2 linked regions of the Spirosoma rhododendri genome follow. The main gene of each other region encodes a partner of the protein of the gene in region 2 in a complex. Links are inferred from orthologs where the notes say so. Each region holds a gene or a part of one and is shown on either strand. Other genes may lie near its edges.

Region 1 (7,607 bases), 520 kb from region 2 along the record:
AGCCAAAGAACTGCGGAAGTTCGTTGAGCCAATCCTGACACGCGCGAAGGAAGACAACAACCAGAATCGTCGGGTTGTGTTTCAGACACTGACGAACAAGGAAACGGTGAAAGAACTGTTCGGTACGGTAGCCGACAAAATTGCGAACCGTCCCGGTGGCTACACACGCATCATCAAGCTGGGCAACCGGCAGGGTGACAATGCCGAGACTTGCCTGATTGAGCTGGTTGACTTCAACGAACTTCTCATCAGCGCAGCCGCCGAGAAAGCGACAGCAACGACCCGTACGCGCCGGAGCCGTCGGAGTGGTGGAGCTAAGGCAACGGAAGGCGCAGAAGTGGCACCAGCTACGGCTGAAGCAACGACTGCTGATGCTGACGCGGTAGAAGCACCGGCTGATGCGCTGCCCGCTGACGCTGAAGTCGCTGAGACCTCGCCCGCAGCTGGTGATGATCTGACGATCATCGAAGGCATCGGTCCGAAAATCGCCGAAATGCTGAATAACGCTGGTATCACGACGTTTGCCCAGCTGGCGGATGCTGACGATGCTACCGTTCAGCAAGTGCTCACAGAGGCTGGCCCACGCTTCAACGTACACGACGCTACGACCTGGAACGAGCAGGCTGCACTGGCCCGCGACGGCAAGAATGATGAACTGAAAGAATTACAGGACCGTTTGAAAGGCGGCAAAGAATAATCATCGGTGAGTCATCAATGTCATCATACAAAAATGGGTTAGCCGGTAACGGTTAGCCCTTTTTTTTAACCTTTTTGACCAACGCATTCATGAAACAGGCACAGGAAGCCCTATTGGTTCTACAGGACGGTACCGTTTATCGGGGGCTGGCACTCGGCAAGAAAGGCACTGCCGGTGGCGAAATCTGCTTCAATACCGGCATGACCGGTTACCAGGAAATCTACACGGACCCGTCTTATTACGGTCAGGTAATCATCAACACGACGTCGCACATTGGTAATTATGGCGTGTTGAACAATGCTGAGCAGGAATCGAACAGCGTGAAAATTCGTGGAATGGTTTGTAACTTCTTCTCAGACATTCATTCCCGCTACACGGCCGACGGTTCATTGCAGGATTATTTTGAACGAGCAAACATCGTAGGTATTCACGGTGTCGATACGCGTCAGCTAGTGCGTTACATTCGCTCGAAGGGCGTTATGAACTGCATTATCTCGTCGGAGATACTGGACCCGGCGGTGCTCTTGTCAATGTTGCAGGAAGTGCCGGATATGTCGGGACTGGAACTGTCTTCGGAGGTAAGCACGAAAGAAGCCTACGAAGAAGGCGATCCCGAATCGAAACTGCGGGTTGCTGTGCTGGATCTGGGCGTTAAGCGCAGTATCCTGAGCAACTTTACCGAGCGTAATGTATTCTGTAAGGTGTTTCCGGCTAAAACCAGCTACGAAGAGCTGGCAGCCTGGAAGCCAAGCGGATTTTTTATCGCAAACGGGCCGGGCGATCCATCGGCTATGCCTTACGCGGTGGAGACTGTAAAGCAGGCACTCGATGCCGAAAAGCCGTTGTTCGGTATTTGCCTGGGTCACCAGATACTGTCACTGGCTAGTGGTATTTCGACGTACAAGATGCACAACGGGCATCGGGGGCTGAACCATCCGGTGAAAAACCTGATTACCGGTCGTTGTGAAGTTACGTCTCAAAACCACGGCTTCGCTGTCAGTGCCGATGAGTTACAGGATACGGACAATGTCGAACTGACGCACGTTAACCTGAACGACAAAACGATCGAAGGGATTCGGCGGAAAGATAAGCCTGCATTTTCGGTGCAGTATCACCCCGAATCGTCGCCGGGTCCGCACGATTCACACTACCTGTTCGATCAGTTCGTGGGTATGATGAAGGAGTAGAAGAGAAAGCGGGGCGGAAACGTCCCGTTTTTTTTAGATCGAAGACGCAGGATTACGCCAGTAGTTACGACTCCAGACGCGTTTGAACAACCAGCCCCGTTCGCGGAGTGCCAGTGGTAAGTAAGCAAGTGACTGCTTAACTGGCTGATCGTAAAACTGATCGTCGTCGGTAAGTAGCAGCGACTGATACGTATCGTCGGAGCGAACTGTAAGATCAGCGAAGGGTAATTCCTGATGGCGATCCGGCGATTGCTGCGCCAACTGGTCTTTTAGCAATGTATCACCGTGCAGGGCCGTCACAGGCTGAGGCTGCGGTCTGAATTGACCCTCCGAAACCATCAGCGCATAAGTTAGGTAATCGCGCAGTCGCCTTGTGCCTTCCCCAGTCGCAGTGTCGACTTTGAGTTGATCCGGCCACAAACTGGTAATAACGTAGACTCGTTCCCGCGCCCTGGTGACCGCCACATTCAGCCGATTTTCGCCCCCGGCCGTATTCAGACTACCGAAATGCATGGTCAGGCGCCCCCGTTCGTCGGGGGCGTAGCCGATCGAGAAAATGATAATGTCGCGCTCATCGCCCTGCACGTTTTCGATGTTCTTGACGAACAGGTCCGGAATCTGAGTCGTCAACGGGCTTTCGTCGAGCATATTCTGTATCAGCTGCTGTTGCGGGTAGTTGAACGTAACAACACCCACGCTGCGGCCCGGTTGCTCGATAGCAAGCTGCTGAAGCTGCGCCAACACAGCCGCTGCTTCGACAGTATTGGTGTTGCGCGCCCATTGCCCGGTTACGTGCAGATAACGAATTGCCGGGTTAGCCTGATTGACCTGATCGAAATAGGGAAGAAGCTGTAATCTGTTCTGGTAAAAATGCTGGTTGGAAAATGTGATCAGATCGAGCGATCGGCTGCGGTAGTGCTCGGTTAGCAATACCTGTGGCAAGTGTCTGGCGGCTAGTTCGAGTAGGGATTCAACCTCCAGTTCAGCCGGTGTTTCCTCGTCGGCATCGGTAAGGTCGTCGATCTGTGTGCGGTACACGTCGTTTGGTCGTAGCTGCTGATTATCGCCGGTGACCACGATCTGACGACCCCGGAAGAAAGCAGGCAGCCCGCTTTCGGCGAAACACTGCGAAGCCTCATCGACAATGACAAGATCGAATAGGTTGAGCCGAAGTGGAAAAATCGCTGATACGGATTCCGGCGACGCCAGCCAGCAGGGAATCAGCCTGAACAGCTCGTCGGTGTGCGTTTCCACCAGCTTGCGCAGCGGCCATATGTTCCGCTTTTTCGTCGTCTGATGCAATAAGTCTCGGTACGTAACGACGTTGCTGACTCGGTTGAAGGTCAACTTCCGGTAGGTCTGCTCGCGCAACTTGATCAGCAGCATATCGCGGTTCAACTGCTGCTTACGTTGTATGCTGTCCTGCAATGCCTGCTCCGTCTGCGCCATTTTCAGAGACGAAACACTGCTCAATTCAGGATGACGTTGCTCCAACAAATCGAGCCAGGCCAGCCGGATTGAATTTTGAAACAGTCCGGCCCAGTCGTGCGGTGCGTAACTGCTCAGTTGCTTTATAATCGACTGCTCGACGGGCGAGAACGCAGCATACAGCCGGTCGGCCTCGACGAACAGATCAAAACGCTGCCGGAGCGATGTACTTAGGGCGTCGGCCTGGATTGGTTGTGTCCAGAGCAAGTCGAGTTGCTCATCCGATAAGTGCGATTGCTCTTGTGTGAAATGTGCTACCTCCGTCGATAACGAATGGAACTGACGAAGTGCGGCTGCCATCTGGGGAGCAGTAGCACCGACAGCGTCAACTAACGTCGACAGGGGAGCAATTACGTCCAGACTGGCCAGCAACTGCCTTGCCTGCACTAATTCACACAAGGCATTGGGCGTAATAGGTAGGCCGATACGCTGTAGCCAGGGGGTTACTTCCTGCCGGATTTGCCCGGCCCGAATGGCATTGGTAATCCGACCAAGCAGGAGCCGAAGATGAGGTTCTGAATCAGTCAGCCCCGTTTCCCCGAGAAGGTCATCTATCTTTTTCCCCGCCGTGTCGGTCAGCCGCCACCATTGCCAGCGTAGCCACGACGGCCGTGCCTCCAGCGCGTCAAGCACTAATTGCTGACTTGCGGGCAGATCGGGAAGTGCCACAACCGATTGCGGCAGGGCATTCGACTCCGCTAACTGCCATGTCTGCGCCAACTCAACTAGTTGGCCGTCGCCAAGCCATTCATCTGTCTGGTAATGCAAGGTCCGCAACTGACCAACCGTACGCCAGACAGATGCCGACTCGACCGCGTCGAGTTTGCTGATGGCGCTGCTCAGCTCGGCAGAATACGCAGACCAGGCTAGTAACTCGCTTCGGGAGAATGATAGATCAGTGGTTGTACGTAGCTGCAACTGAACTGACTGGGCCAATTCAGTCCATTGGCGAATCGTTTGCTCGATACGTGAGCGGTCTACCGTGCCGTAGTCTGCAAACGAACGACGGTTGGCCCATAAAGGAGCGTTTTTCAGTTCTTCCTCGTAGGCAACAAACTGCGTTAATCGCTCAGTAAAGGCTATTGCGTCGGTTAGTTGAAACTGCGCGGCTACAGAACTTAACTCGAGAACAGGACGATCGGGATGACTGGTCAGGTATAGTTCCTTTGCCGAAATACCGAAAACAGATGTGTCGAAAAGCGATGTCTTGACCGTTTGCAACCATCGCACTGCTTCGTCGATTCGGTTGCTTTCCTGCTCGAAGTCGCGCTCCAGCAATACCGCATTCAACCCGTTATTCTGCTGCCGGTACGCGTCGACACTGTCGATCTGACTGGCAATTTGCGCGTACAGCGCCCGGCGGTCGTCCTGAAAGTCGTGAACGAGCGCCATAAACGGAGCCATACCCACCGCCTGCAAACGAGCCTGTACAACATCCAGCGCAGCCCGTTTTTGACAGACCAGCAACACCCGCCGACCAGCCGCAGCTGCGTCGGCCATCAGATTCGCGATAAGCTGTGACTTTCCCGTTCCCGGCGGTCCCTGAACGACCAGCGATTGCCCCGAACGAACGGCCCGGACAGCGGCTTCCTGCGAGGCATCGAGGGCTAAGGGAGTTCGTAGTTGCTTTTCCGGTAACCGCTCAGTCGCTATGACCGGGTCGCTGGCGGGCAAACCGGTATCAGCGGTAAGTTCAATCAGCTGGTCGTAGTCGGGAGACAGGTAAGAACCCGCCTGAGGAAAAATGCCAAGTACGGCTTCCTGGAAAAGGGTTAGCTCGCCATGATGCTCTAGCTGATCGAGGCTACGTACCGATTGCTGATCGAAAAAATGCAGCGTGTCGCTAAATAGATCCGTGTTAAAATTGACGTTGAGCAAACTGTCGCGTAGCCATTCGTACAACTGCGTACGAAATACCAATGGGTCGCGGTCGAAATCCGACAGGGCTTTCTCCGCTAATTCGTCCGGCAAACGAATCGCGTTGAACTGACTGTACGCAATTAGAAACGTAGGGTTCAAAAAGCCCAGTTCATCAGACCGCCTTGTGAGCCGCCATTGCGCCCCCTGCTGACTGATGGTTACGGGGAAAAATAACAGCGGTGCGTGAATAACCGTACCGTCGAGGAGCTTACCCCGTACGAACGGCCAGCCGACGTATAGATCATCGGTGCCACGTTCGTCGATAATGAACCTGGCTGTTCGATCTATCTGGCGTAGTTTGCGGCTAACCTGATTGCTGCGCTCGTGTCGGGCATCGAGTACGGCACAAAGCGGTACAGACGCTTTTCGTCCAATCAGATCAGCGATCAGGCTGAACGACGATCGATTCAGTAGAAAGTCGCAGGTATGTAGGTCCACAAACTGACTACCGGGCAGGCTGTTCAGCACCAGCGATCGATTGCGGCTGCTCAGGTTGGTAAGCCGCCGGCGATAGGCCCGAAGAACGGAGAGCGAAACCGGAATAATCACGACATACAGCGAATGTTACTACGTAATCAGGCAGGTTTGTTTTCGGTTTTTTCAGGAATGAGCCACGATGCCAACACGCTGATGCCCAGGATGGCTACGATAATGTAAAGAGAGTAAACGGGTTTGAAACCCAGATCGTGCAGCCACGGTTCTGCCAGCATTTTTGCCCCGATAAACGTCAGCAGTACTGCCAGACCAACTTTGAGGAAACGGAACTGCTCAATAATGCTCGACAGAAAGAAGAACATCGACCGAAGGCCCATGATGGCAAATACGTTCGAGAAAAAGACGATGTACGGGTCTTTCGTGATCGAGAAAATAGCCGGAATTGAATCGACCGCGAAAATCAGATCGGTAAATGCGATGACGATAACGATCAGAAACAGGGGCGTCACGTACAGCTTGTGATCGATTTTGCCCCGTACAAAAAAGTTGTCGCTTACGTTGCGGGGGAAGATATTCAGGTATTTGGAGGCAAACTTGACCACCGGATGATTGCCCGTATCGATAGTATCTTCTTCGTCTTTCTGGAAAAAGAGCTGAAGGCCGGTGTACACCAGAAACGCACCGAACAGGTACAGAATCCATTCGAACCGTTGAATCAGTGCCGATCCGATAAAAATAAAGAAGAAACGTAAGACAATCGCTCCCAGAATACCCCAGACGAGGATCTTCTTGTAGTAGCGTTCTCGGACGCCGAACGAATTGAAAATCAGAATAAATACGAAAATATTATCAGCCGATAACGAATACTCAACCAGGTAACCGGTGATATACTCGAGCGACATGTTATTCTGGAAGCGGGCAAGGCTGGCGTCAAAATTGCCGGGTACGAGCGTAACGTGACTGGCGTATTTGCTGCGTACTTCTTCCAGCTGAGCCATGTCGTAAATGCCATGAACCAGGTAGCCGTACGATTTGAGAAAAAAGTAAAACGCAACCGACAGGGCAACCCAGATGGCACTCCACGTAGCGGCTTCCCTGAACGTGACAACGTGGCTGGTTTGCTTGGAGAAAATCCCCAGATCAAACGACATGACAACCAGTACGAAAGCGGCAAAGGCAATGAAGAAGATTGTTTCGCTAGACATTACACGGAAAAAACGCGGAAGACGAGACTCGTATGCGCTTGACTTCGCTACGCACCGGATTCGCCTTTCGGGCGGCTATGATTAACAAATAACAGTGACAAGTTGCCGGTCAGTTGCCTGAAGACGAGCTAAATCGACCCGTAAATTTACGGTCAATCAACGCAAGGGGCTAGTCTGATTCGGTAAATAATTGGCATAGTGATTAACAGACATTAGTTTTGGGTCATGTTTAATGGTAGAAAAGTAATTGTGGTCATGCCCGCTTACCGGGCTGCTTTGACGCTCGAGCGTACATACCGGGAGATTCCGTTTGATATCGTCGACGAAGTTATTCTGGTCGATGATGCCAGCCCTGACAACACAGTAGAGGTAGCCCGGCAGCTTGGTATCAACCACGTCATTCGCCACGATAAAAACAAGGGATACGGTGGAAACCAGAAAACCTGCTACCGCAAAGCCGTAGAACTCGGGGGCGATATCGTTGTTATGCTCCACCCCGACTACCAGTATACGCCCCTATTGCTGACGGCCATAATCTCGATCATCGGTAACGGCCTATATCCGGTCGTGTTTGCGTCACGGATTCTCGGCAAAGGTGCCCTCAAAGGCGGGATGCCGATGTACAAATACGTGGCTAACCGTTTTCTGACGTTCACGCAGAACCTGCTAATGAAC
Region 2 (8,241 bases):
CGATTTAGTCCTTGTGCCGCTACTGGCCTTCGACCGGCATGGCCACCGCGTCGGCTATGGCAAAGGCTATTACGACCGTTTCCTCGCTGATTGCCGCCCCGACTGCTTAAAAGTCGGCCTTTCGCTGTTCGAGCCAGTCGAGCAAATAGCCGATGTAAACGAAACGGATGTGCCATTGGATGATTGTCTGGCACCAAATAATATGTAGCTGTCTTGTCTTTAATAGTAGAGATGCTTTTTGTTGCATCCAAAGCAAAGACAAGAGATGCCATACGTGATAATTTTCCGGAACGAACTTGTATCACCCTAGCTGATTATTTACTTTTCATGAAACAGCTCAGCGTATTTCATGAAAAAATTACTCTTTGGTATTCTTATCCTTGTCTTCGCGTCAACATTGTCGATAGCACAGATGCGTGTTGGTTTGGTTGGTGGTGGACAGTTGGCAAGCTTGCCTTACAAAACGCCTTACTATACCTTCGACGGCCCAAACACTCTCGCTTTTCACGCCGGCCTAACAGCTGATATCGCAGTAAGTCGTCACTGGTCAATCAGGCCACAGCTTCTTTATTCGGGGAAGGGAGGGCAGTATACATTAAACGGCAACCCGGAAATAGGACCCGTCGTTGAGCGGTCCCATAAGATCAATTACCTGGAAGTACCAGTCCAGCTCGCGTACAGTTTAAAAGCTGGCCCCGGTCGGGCCTTAGTTGGAGCAGGACCGTACATTGGTTATGCACTTAGCGGGAAGGATAATATTATTCTGGATGGTCAGGGAAGCCCAACAGATATTGAATTTGGCTCAGAAACGAATCAGACAAGACGGATCGATTATGGCCTTCGTGTGTCAACCGGTTATGATCTGACGTCGGGACTGGGACTTTCATTCTTTTACGCACGGGGGCTGGCTAATATTGAGAATAGTCGTTCTTATATAAGTAAAAACAAAGTATACGGCGTTTCTATGCACTTTTTGTTTGGTCGCAGGTAGCTAAAATCGTTGTCTTCGATAACGCTTATTTATGTTGTTCATCAAACTCCCTCTATCTCTATTCGCTTCGATAGTCATCTATTTTTTTACCATTTCTACCTAATTTTTGTCAAACTCTTACCGTACTTTTGCGACTCATTTTCAAATAAATATTGAATAAATTATGAAAATCGCAGTCGTGGGGGCTACCGGCCTGGTCGGTGGCGAAATCCTGAAGGTGCTGGCCGAGCGTAACTTCCCCGTGTCCGAACTGATTCCCGTCGCTTCCGAGCGGTCGGTGGGTAAACAGGTTGAGTTCAAGGGTAAACCGTACACGGTCGTCAGCTTCGAAGACGCCATTGCCGCCAAACCCGCTGTTGCGATCTTCTCGGCTGGTGGCAGCACCTCGCTCGAACTGGCCCCCCGCTTTGCCGAAGCCGGTATTTTCGTCGTCGACAATTCGTCGGCCTGGCGGATGGACCCGACCAAAAAACTGGTCGTGCCCGAAATCAACGCCGATACACTAACCGCCGACGATAAAATTATCGCCAACCCCAACTGCTCGACCATTCAGATGGTTGTGCCGCTGAAGCCGTTGCACGATCGCTACAAAATCAAGCGCATCGTGGTATCGACCTATCAGTCGGTGACGGGAACGGGCAAAGCGGCTGTCGATCAGTTATTTGCCGAGCGCAAAGGCGATCAGGACGCGAAAAAGGTGTATCCCCACCCCATCGACCTCAACGTGCTGCCCCACATCGACGTATTCCTCGACAACGGCTACACGAAGGAGGAAATGAAGATGGTCAACGAGACCAAAAAGATCATGGGCGACGACTCGATTCAGGTGACGGCCACGACGGTACGCATCCCGACGATCGGTGGTCACTCGGAGTCGGTGAACATCGAGTTTGAAAACGATTTCGATCTGGCTGAAGTCGTTGAACTGCTCAGCAATGCCGATGGCGTTATCGTACAGGACGATCCGAAGAACTACGTCTACCCAATGCCGCTGACGGCGCACGGTCGTGATGAAGTGTTTGTCGGTCGGATTCGGCGCGACGAAACGCAGCCCAACACGCTAAACATGTGGATCGTGGCCGATAACCTGCGCAAAGGGGCCGCTACCAATGCGGTTCAGATTGCCGAATACCTGATGAAGAACAAGCTGGTTGAAGCAGCCGAAGTAGTTGCCTAACCGCTTATCTAATACGGTTACCGAAAGTCCCGTCTGGCTTGCTGCCCGGCGGGACTTTTTTTGTACCTTTCCTTACACGCTTAGCTTATCCTATTGTGACAACCTCTCCCATTATTGAACTCCGCAATCTTGTCAAATCATACGGCGGGGCACCCGTGCTGAACGGCATCAATCTCAGCGTCGACGCGGGGCAGGTCGTCGGGTATATTGGTCCGAACGGGGCGGGTAAATCGACGACGCTGAAAATTCTGATCGGGATGCTGCCCGACTTCGCTGGTGACGCGACGGTGCTGGGCATGGACGTTCGCACAAACGCGCTCGACATCAAACGGCGCATTGGTTACGTCCCCGAAAATGCGGCCCTCTACGATTCACTGACGCCGATGGAGTACCTGCAATTCGTCGGGCAGCTGTACGAACTCGATCAGGAGCATATCGAACGGAAAGCCCTCGACCTGCTGCGCCTGTTTCAATTATCCGACAACGCCTACGCCCGCATGACGGCCTTCTCGAAAGGGATGCGGCAGAAGGTGCTGCTGATTTCGGGCCTGCTGCATAATCCCGACGTTATTTTTCTGGATGAACCCCTGTCGGGGCTGGACGCTAACGCTGTCGTACTGGTCAAAGAGATTATCCGGCAACTGGCAAACAGCGGCAAGACAATCTTCTACAGTTCGCACATCATGGACGTGGTCGAGAAGATTTCGGACCGGATCATCATCATCAACAAAGGCCAAATTATTGCCGACGGGACGTTTGCCGAATTGCAGCACCAACGCCCGGAATCGCTGGAGCAACTGTTCGCGCAGATGACCGGCAGCGATAGTCAGACCGACGTAGCCGGGGAATTTATCAATACGCTGACCAACTAACCGGCTATGACACCGCTCATTTTGTCGATTCTCGACCGGCTGCAAGGGCTGTTCCGGTGGCTGGGGGCCGATTATTCGCAGTTACGGGCCATCGTGCAGGTCAAGCTGATGATGGACAACCGACGCAACTACACGACGCTGGGCCGCTACGGGCAGCAGAAAAAAGACAGCGACCCGCCGAACAACACGTTCCTGAAGGTACTCGGCTTTTACGCCTTGTTCGGCACGTTACTATCGCTGCAACTGGCGTTCAAAGACCGCGAAAGCTTATTCTTTCCGCTGATTCTCCAGTTTGCTTACGTCATGATTCTGTGCGCCATGACGCTGATTTCCGACTTTTCGTCGATTATCCTAGACTCGTCCGACAATCAGATTATCCTGCCCCGACCCGTTAGCAGTCGCACCCTCTGGCTCGCGCGGATTACACACATTTCGGTCTATCTGTTCGCTATCGCGCTGGCAACGGGCATCGGCAGCATCCTTGTTCTGGGGTATCGGTTCGGGCCGGTCGCCGGGCTGTTGTTTTTGTTTCTTAGTCTGCTGTCGGCCATGCTGATGGTGTTCCTGACCAACCTGCTGTATCTGGGTCTAATGCGGTTTATCAGCGAAGACAAGCTGCGGGAGATCATCAACTACGTGCAGATCGTGATGGCGATTGCATTTTACGGCGGATACCAACTGATTCCGCGCCTGATAAACCGGTCCGACCTGAGCGACGCGCTGGACCGGCAATGGTGGCACTATCTGGTACCGCCGATGTGGATGGCCGGGGCGGTCGATAGTGTACTCCAGCGAACGTTCGACACCGATCACCTGCTACTCATCGCGCTGGCGATTCTGATGCCGGTGGGCGGTATCTGGGTGATGAGCCAGTTTATGACGGGTTCGTTTACTGAGAAATTGAGCAGCCTCGATCAGGACAGCAAATCCGCGCAACCCATCGCGGCTACGGTGGCACAACCCACCCGCCTGCTCGATCAACTGGCCGGGTGGTTCACCGGCTCGCTACTTGAACGGGCTGCATTTGCCTTTGCCTGGCGGATCATGGGCCGCGACCGCAAATTCAAGTTGAAAACTTACCCCCAGCTCGGCTTCGGCTTCGTGTACATCGTCTTTATGTCGGTGCGGGGCGGTGGGTTCAACAATAGCGAATTCTCCACCTTGTTTTCGCTCTACTTCGCGGGGCTGTACGGCATGGTCGCGCAGTATCAGCTATCGGCGTCCGATAGTTTCAAGGCGTCGTGGCTCTACGGTGCCGCCCCCATCCGGCAACCGGGCGACATTCTGACGGGTGCGCTGAAAGCCATCATCGTCAAGCTGGTAACGCCTTTCTACCTGCTGGTGGCGGCTTATCTGCTTGGCAAAAACGGCTTCGATAAAGTAGATGATATAATGCTGGGTTACGCTAACACCATCGTGATGTTGCTGGCGTCGGCCCTGCTGTCGGACCGACGGATGCCATTTTCTGTTCCGGTCGACGCCGTCAACCAAAGCAACACGGGCCGCAGTCTGCTTACACTGGTAGTGTTGACGCTGGTCGGCGGGCTGCATTTCATCTTAACACTTATCCCCTACGGTGTTTGGGGAGGCATCGTGCTTGCCCTTCTCGTCGTCTGGCTCCTGATGCGACAGTATCAGCGCACCAACTGGAATCAGATCGCAATGGCTTGATTGCCTCCGACAGCATCCCTGCTGTCGGGCCGCGATAGCGGCTAACAACGAGTCTTCAGTGGTGTCAGGTCCCCGACCTGACACATTCCGGGCGAAGCTACTGGCTGACGCGAGCGTGTCAGGTCGGGGACCTGACACCACTGCAACTAATTCGCACCAACTTGGCCTACGGCTCGACATCGGACCGCCGAAGCGGCAGGGATGCTATCAGAGACAAGTTCAATGTTAACAATGACATTGATCGACGGGCTTTTCCGTTTGTATCCTTGCCTTTCCCCCCCGTACAATCTACTTTTGCAGGATTTTTAGTCACCCCTCAACGGGTTGGGAATCATCCGCCTGTTGAATGTGATCATTACCGGTGCAGCACTCGGCTGTGCCTTTTCGTTGTCCTGCTGAATAATGCCAAAAAACACCAACATCCGCTCGGTTCTGATTATTGGTTCGGGTCCAATCGTCATCGGTCAGGCCTGTGAGTTCGATTACGCCGGTTCGCAGGCCGCCCGGTCTATCCGCGACGAAGGCATCGAGGTGTCGCTTATCAACTCCAACCCAGCGACGATTATGACTGATCCGATCAACGCGGATTACGTCTACCTAAAGCCACTGGAGAAAAAATCGATTGTCGAGATTCTGGAGAAACACCGGGAAATGGGGCGGCCCATCGACGCGGTTCTGCCAACAATGGGCGGTCAGACAGCCCTCAACCTTGCCATCGACTGCGACAAAGCGGGTATCTGGACGAAGTACGACGTGAAAATTATCGGCGTCGACATCAAAGCCATCGAGACGACTGAAGACCGGGAGAAGTTCCGCCTGCTGATGCTTGAGCTTGGTGCCGGTGTCTGCAAAGGCCGCACGGCTCGCTCGTTTCTGGAAGGCAAAGAGATCGCGCAGGAAATTGGCTTCCCACTGGTTATCCGTCCGTCGTTCACGCTCGGCGGCACGGGTGGCGGTTTCGTCAACACCCCCGAAGAGTTCGACAAAGCCCTGACCAACGGCCTGCACGCATCGCCGGTACACGAAGTACTGGTCGAGCAGAGCGTGATGGGCTGGAAAGAATATGAGCTGGAGCTGCTGCGCGACAACAACGGCAACTTCGTGATTATCTGCTCCATCGAGAATTTCGACCCGATGGGTATTCACACCGGCGACTCGATCACGGTGGCCCCGGCCATGACCCTGCCCGATACGCTGTATCAGAAAATGCGGGATTTGTCCATCCGGGTTATGGCGGGCATCGGGCAGTTTGCGGGCGGCTGTAACATTCAGTTCTCCGTCAACCCGCAGACCGACGATATTATCGTTATCGAAGTAAACCCACGGGTAAGCCGCTCATCGGCACTGGCGTCGAAAGCAACGGGCTATCCTATCGCCAAGATTGCTGCGAAAATGGCCGTCGGCTACAACCTCGATGAACTGATGAACCCGATCACGGGCACGACATCGGCCTTCTTCGAGCCAGCGATCGACTACGTAATTGTAAAAGTACCGCGCTGGAACTTCGACAAATTCCCCGGTGCCGACCGGTCGCTGGGCCTGCAAATGAAGTCGGTGGGTGAAGCGATGGGTATTGGCCGGAACTTCCAGGAAGCGCTACAAAAAGCCTGTCAGTCGCTTGAAATCCGGCGCAACGGACTCGGTGCCGACGGTCGCGAACTGACCGACGTTGCCGCGCTGAAGCAAAGTCTGGCGCACCCAAGCTGGAACCGCCTGTTCCATATTTACGACGCCTTCAAAGCCGGGATGTCGTTCCGCACGATTCAGCAACTGACCCGAATCGACCCCTGGTTCCTGCATCAGATCGAAGAACTGATCCTGCTGGAGCGCGAAATGGAGAAGTACGACCTCGACGATCTGCCGCCCGAACTGCTGCGCACTGCCAAGCAGAAAGGCTACGCCGACCGGCAGCTTGCTCACCTCCTGCAAGTACGCGAGAGCAAAATTTACCAGTACCGGCAGCAGCACAACATTCGTCGGGTGTTCAAATGCGTCGATACCTGCGCGGCTGAGTTTGAAGCCCGCACGCCGTACTACTACTCGACGTTCAACAACCAGTTGCCCATTACGCAGGATCGCCCCGAACCCGTATCGGATCTGCCGGGTAACGAATCGGTGCGCTCGAACCGGAAGAAGATCGTCGTGTTGGGTTCGGGACCGAACCGCATCGGACAGGGTATTGAGTTCGACTACTCCTGTGTTCACGGCGTTCTGGCCGCCAAGGAAGCGGGCTACGAGACGATCATGATTAACTGTAACCCGGAAACCGTCTCGACCGACCCCGACATCGCCGACAAGCTGTATTTCGAGCCGGTATTCTGGGAGCACGTTCACGCCATCATCATGCACGAGCAGCCGGAAGGCGTTATCGTACAGTTGGGTGGACAGACCGCGCTGAAAATGGCCGAGAAACTGACCCGCTACGGCATCAAGATCATCGGTACAAGCTGGGAAGCGCTTGATCTGGCCGAAGACCGGGGCCTTTTCTCCGGTATGCTGCAAAAGCTCGACATTCCGTACCCAAAATTCGGCACAGTGCGCGAGTCGGAAGGCGCTATCGAACTGTCGCGCGAACTAGGTTTCCCGCTGCTGGTGCGGCCCAGCTACGTATTGGGTGGGCAGAACATGAAGATCGTCATCAACGAAAACGAGCTGGAGCAGCACGTGATGAAGATTTTGCAGGACATCCCCGACAACAACATCCTGCTCGACCACTTCCTCGAAAACGCCATCGAAGCTGAAGCCGATGCCATCTGCGACGGTGAAGATGTGTACATCATCGGCATCATGGAGCACATCGAACCGGCGGGTATCCACTCCGGCGACTCCTACGCCGTGCTACCCCCGTTCGACCTGAGCGAGAACGTCATTCAGCAAATCGAAGCGCACACGAAGAAGATTGCGGTGGCCCTGAAAACGGTCGGCCTGATCAACATTCAGTTCGCGATCAAAGACGAGGTGGTGTACATCATCGAAGCCAACCCCCGCGCCAGCCGGACCGTGCCGTTCATCTGCAAAGCCTACCAGGAACCGTATGTCAACTACGCAACGAAGGTGATGCTGGGCGACAAAAAGGTGAAGGATTTTGATTTTAAACCGACCAAGCGTGGTTACGCGATCAAGATTCCAGTATTCTCGTTCAGCAAATTCCCGAACGTCAATAAGGAACTTGGCCCCGAAATGAAATCAACTGGTGAGGGTATCTACTTTATTGATGATCTGACCGACGATTTCTTCCAGAAAGTTTACGCCGAACGGAACCTGTATTTGAGCCGGTAAGACTCACATCAGCTTATTTTGTTTGTTGTGCCATGCCAACCCGGTGTGGCACAACTGTTTTATTGCAGTTTACGTTTGAATAATAGATATTCGTACGAATGTAAAGAGGCCAACTACTATGACTGTTGTAGCTGTCAAATTTGAGGATACCGTTTTTCAGGATTTGGAAGAAGCGTCAACTACCGCTGATCTGTCATCAGAGGAGATGATTAGCCGAATTGTGAAAAACTATCTTCACATCGAGAAGATGA

What was found.
Region 1: the proteins of carB (region 2) and carA are in contact, whole or in part, in a solved structure (PDB 1KEE), measured with the Escherichia coli proteins. The link is inferred for Spirosoma rhododendri from one-to-one orthologs.

What each region holds. Positions count from the first base shown.
Region 1 is NZ_CP051677.1:2,097,798-2,105,404, forward strand. Bases 22-2,835 are described here. They hold carA (glutamine-hydrolyzing carbamoyl-phosphate synthase small subunit), read left to right. Parts: upstream 22-786; coding sequence 787-1,884; downstream 1,885-2,835. Other genes in these bases: rplQ (50S ribosomal protein L17), read left to right, coding at 22-697; HH216_RS08825 (AAA domain-containing protein), read right to left, coding at 1,918-2,835. Also shown: more of rplQ, read left to right, coding at 1-21; more of HH216_RS08825, read right to left, coding at 2,836-5,841; HH216_RS08830 (TerC/Alx family metal homeostasis membrane protein), read right to left, coding at 5,868-6,932; HH216_RS08835 (glycosyltransferase family 2 protein), read left to right, coding at 7,158-7,607. UniProt on the Escherichia coli protein: Small subunit of the glutamine-dependent carbamoyl phosphate synthetase (CPSase).
Region 2 is NZ_CP051677.1:1,580,508-1,588,748, reverse strand. The notes cover bases 4,743-8,190. They hold carB (carbamoyl-phosphate synthase large subunit), read left to right. Parts: upstream 4,743-5,113; coding sequence 5,114-7,990; downstream 7,991-8,190. Other genes in these bases: HH216_RS06365 (hypothetical protein), read left to right, coding at 8,109-8,190. In the rest of the region: HH216_RS06395 (5-formyltetrahydrofolate cyclo-ligase), read left to right, coding at 1-208; HH216_RS06390 (porin family protein), read left to right, coding at 350-991; HH216_RS06385 (aspartate-semialdehyde dehydrogenase), read left to right, coding at 1,155-2,168; HH216_RS06380 (ABC transporter ATP-binding protein), read left to right, coding at 2,264-3,040; HH216_RS06375 (ABC-2 family transporter permease), read left to right, coding at 3,047-4,711; more of HH216_RS06365, read left to right, coding at 8,191-8,241. UniProt on the Escherichia coli protein: Large subunit of the glutamine-dependent carbamoyl phosphate synthetase (CPSase).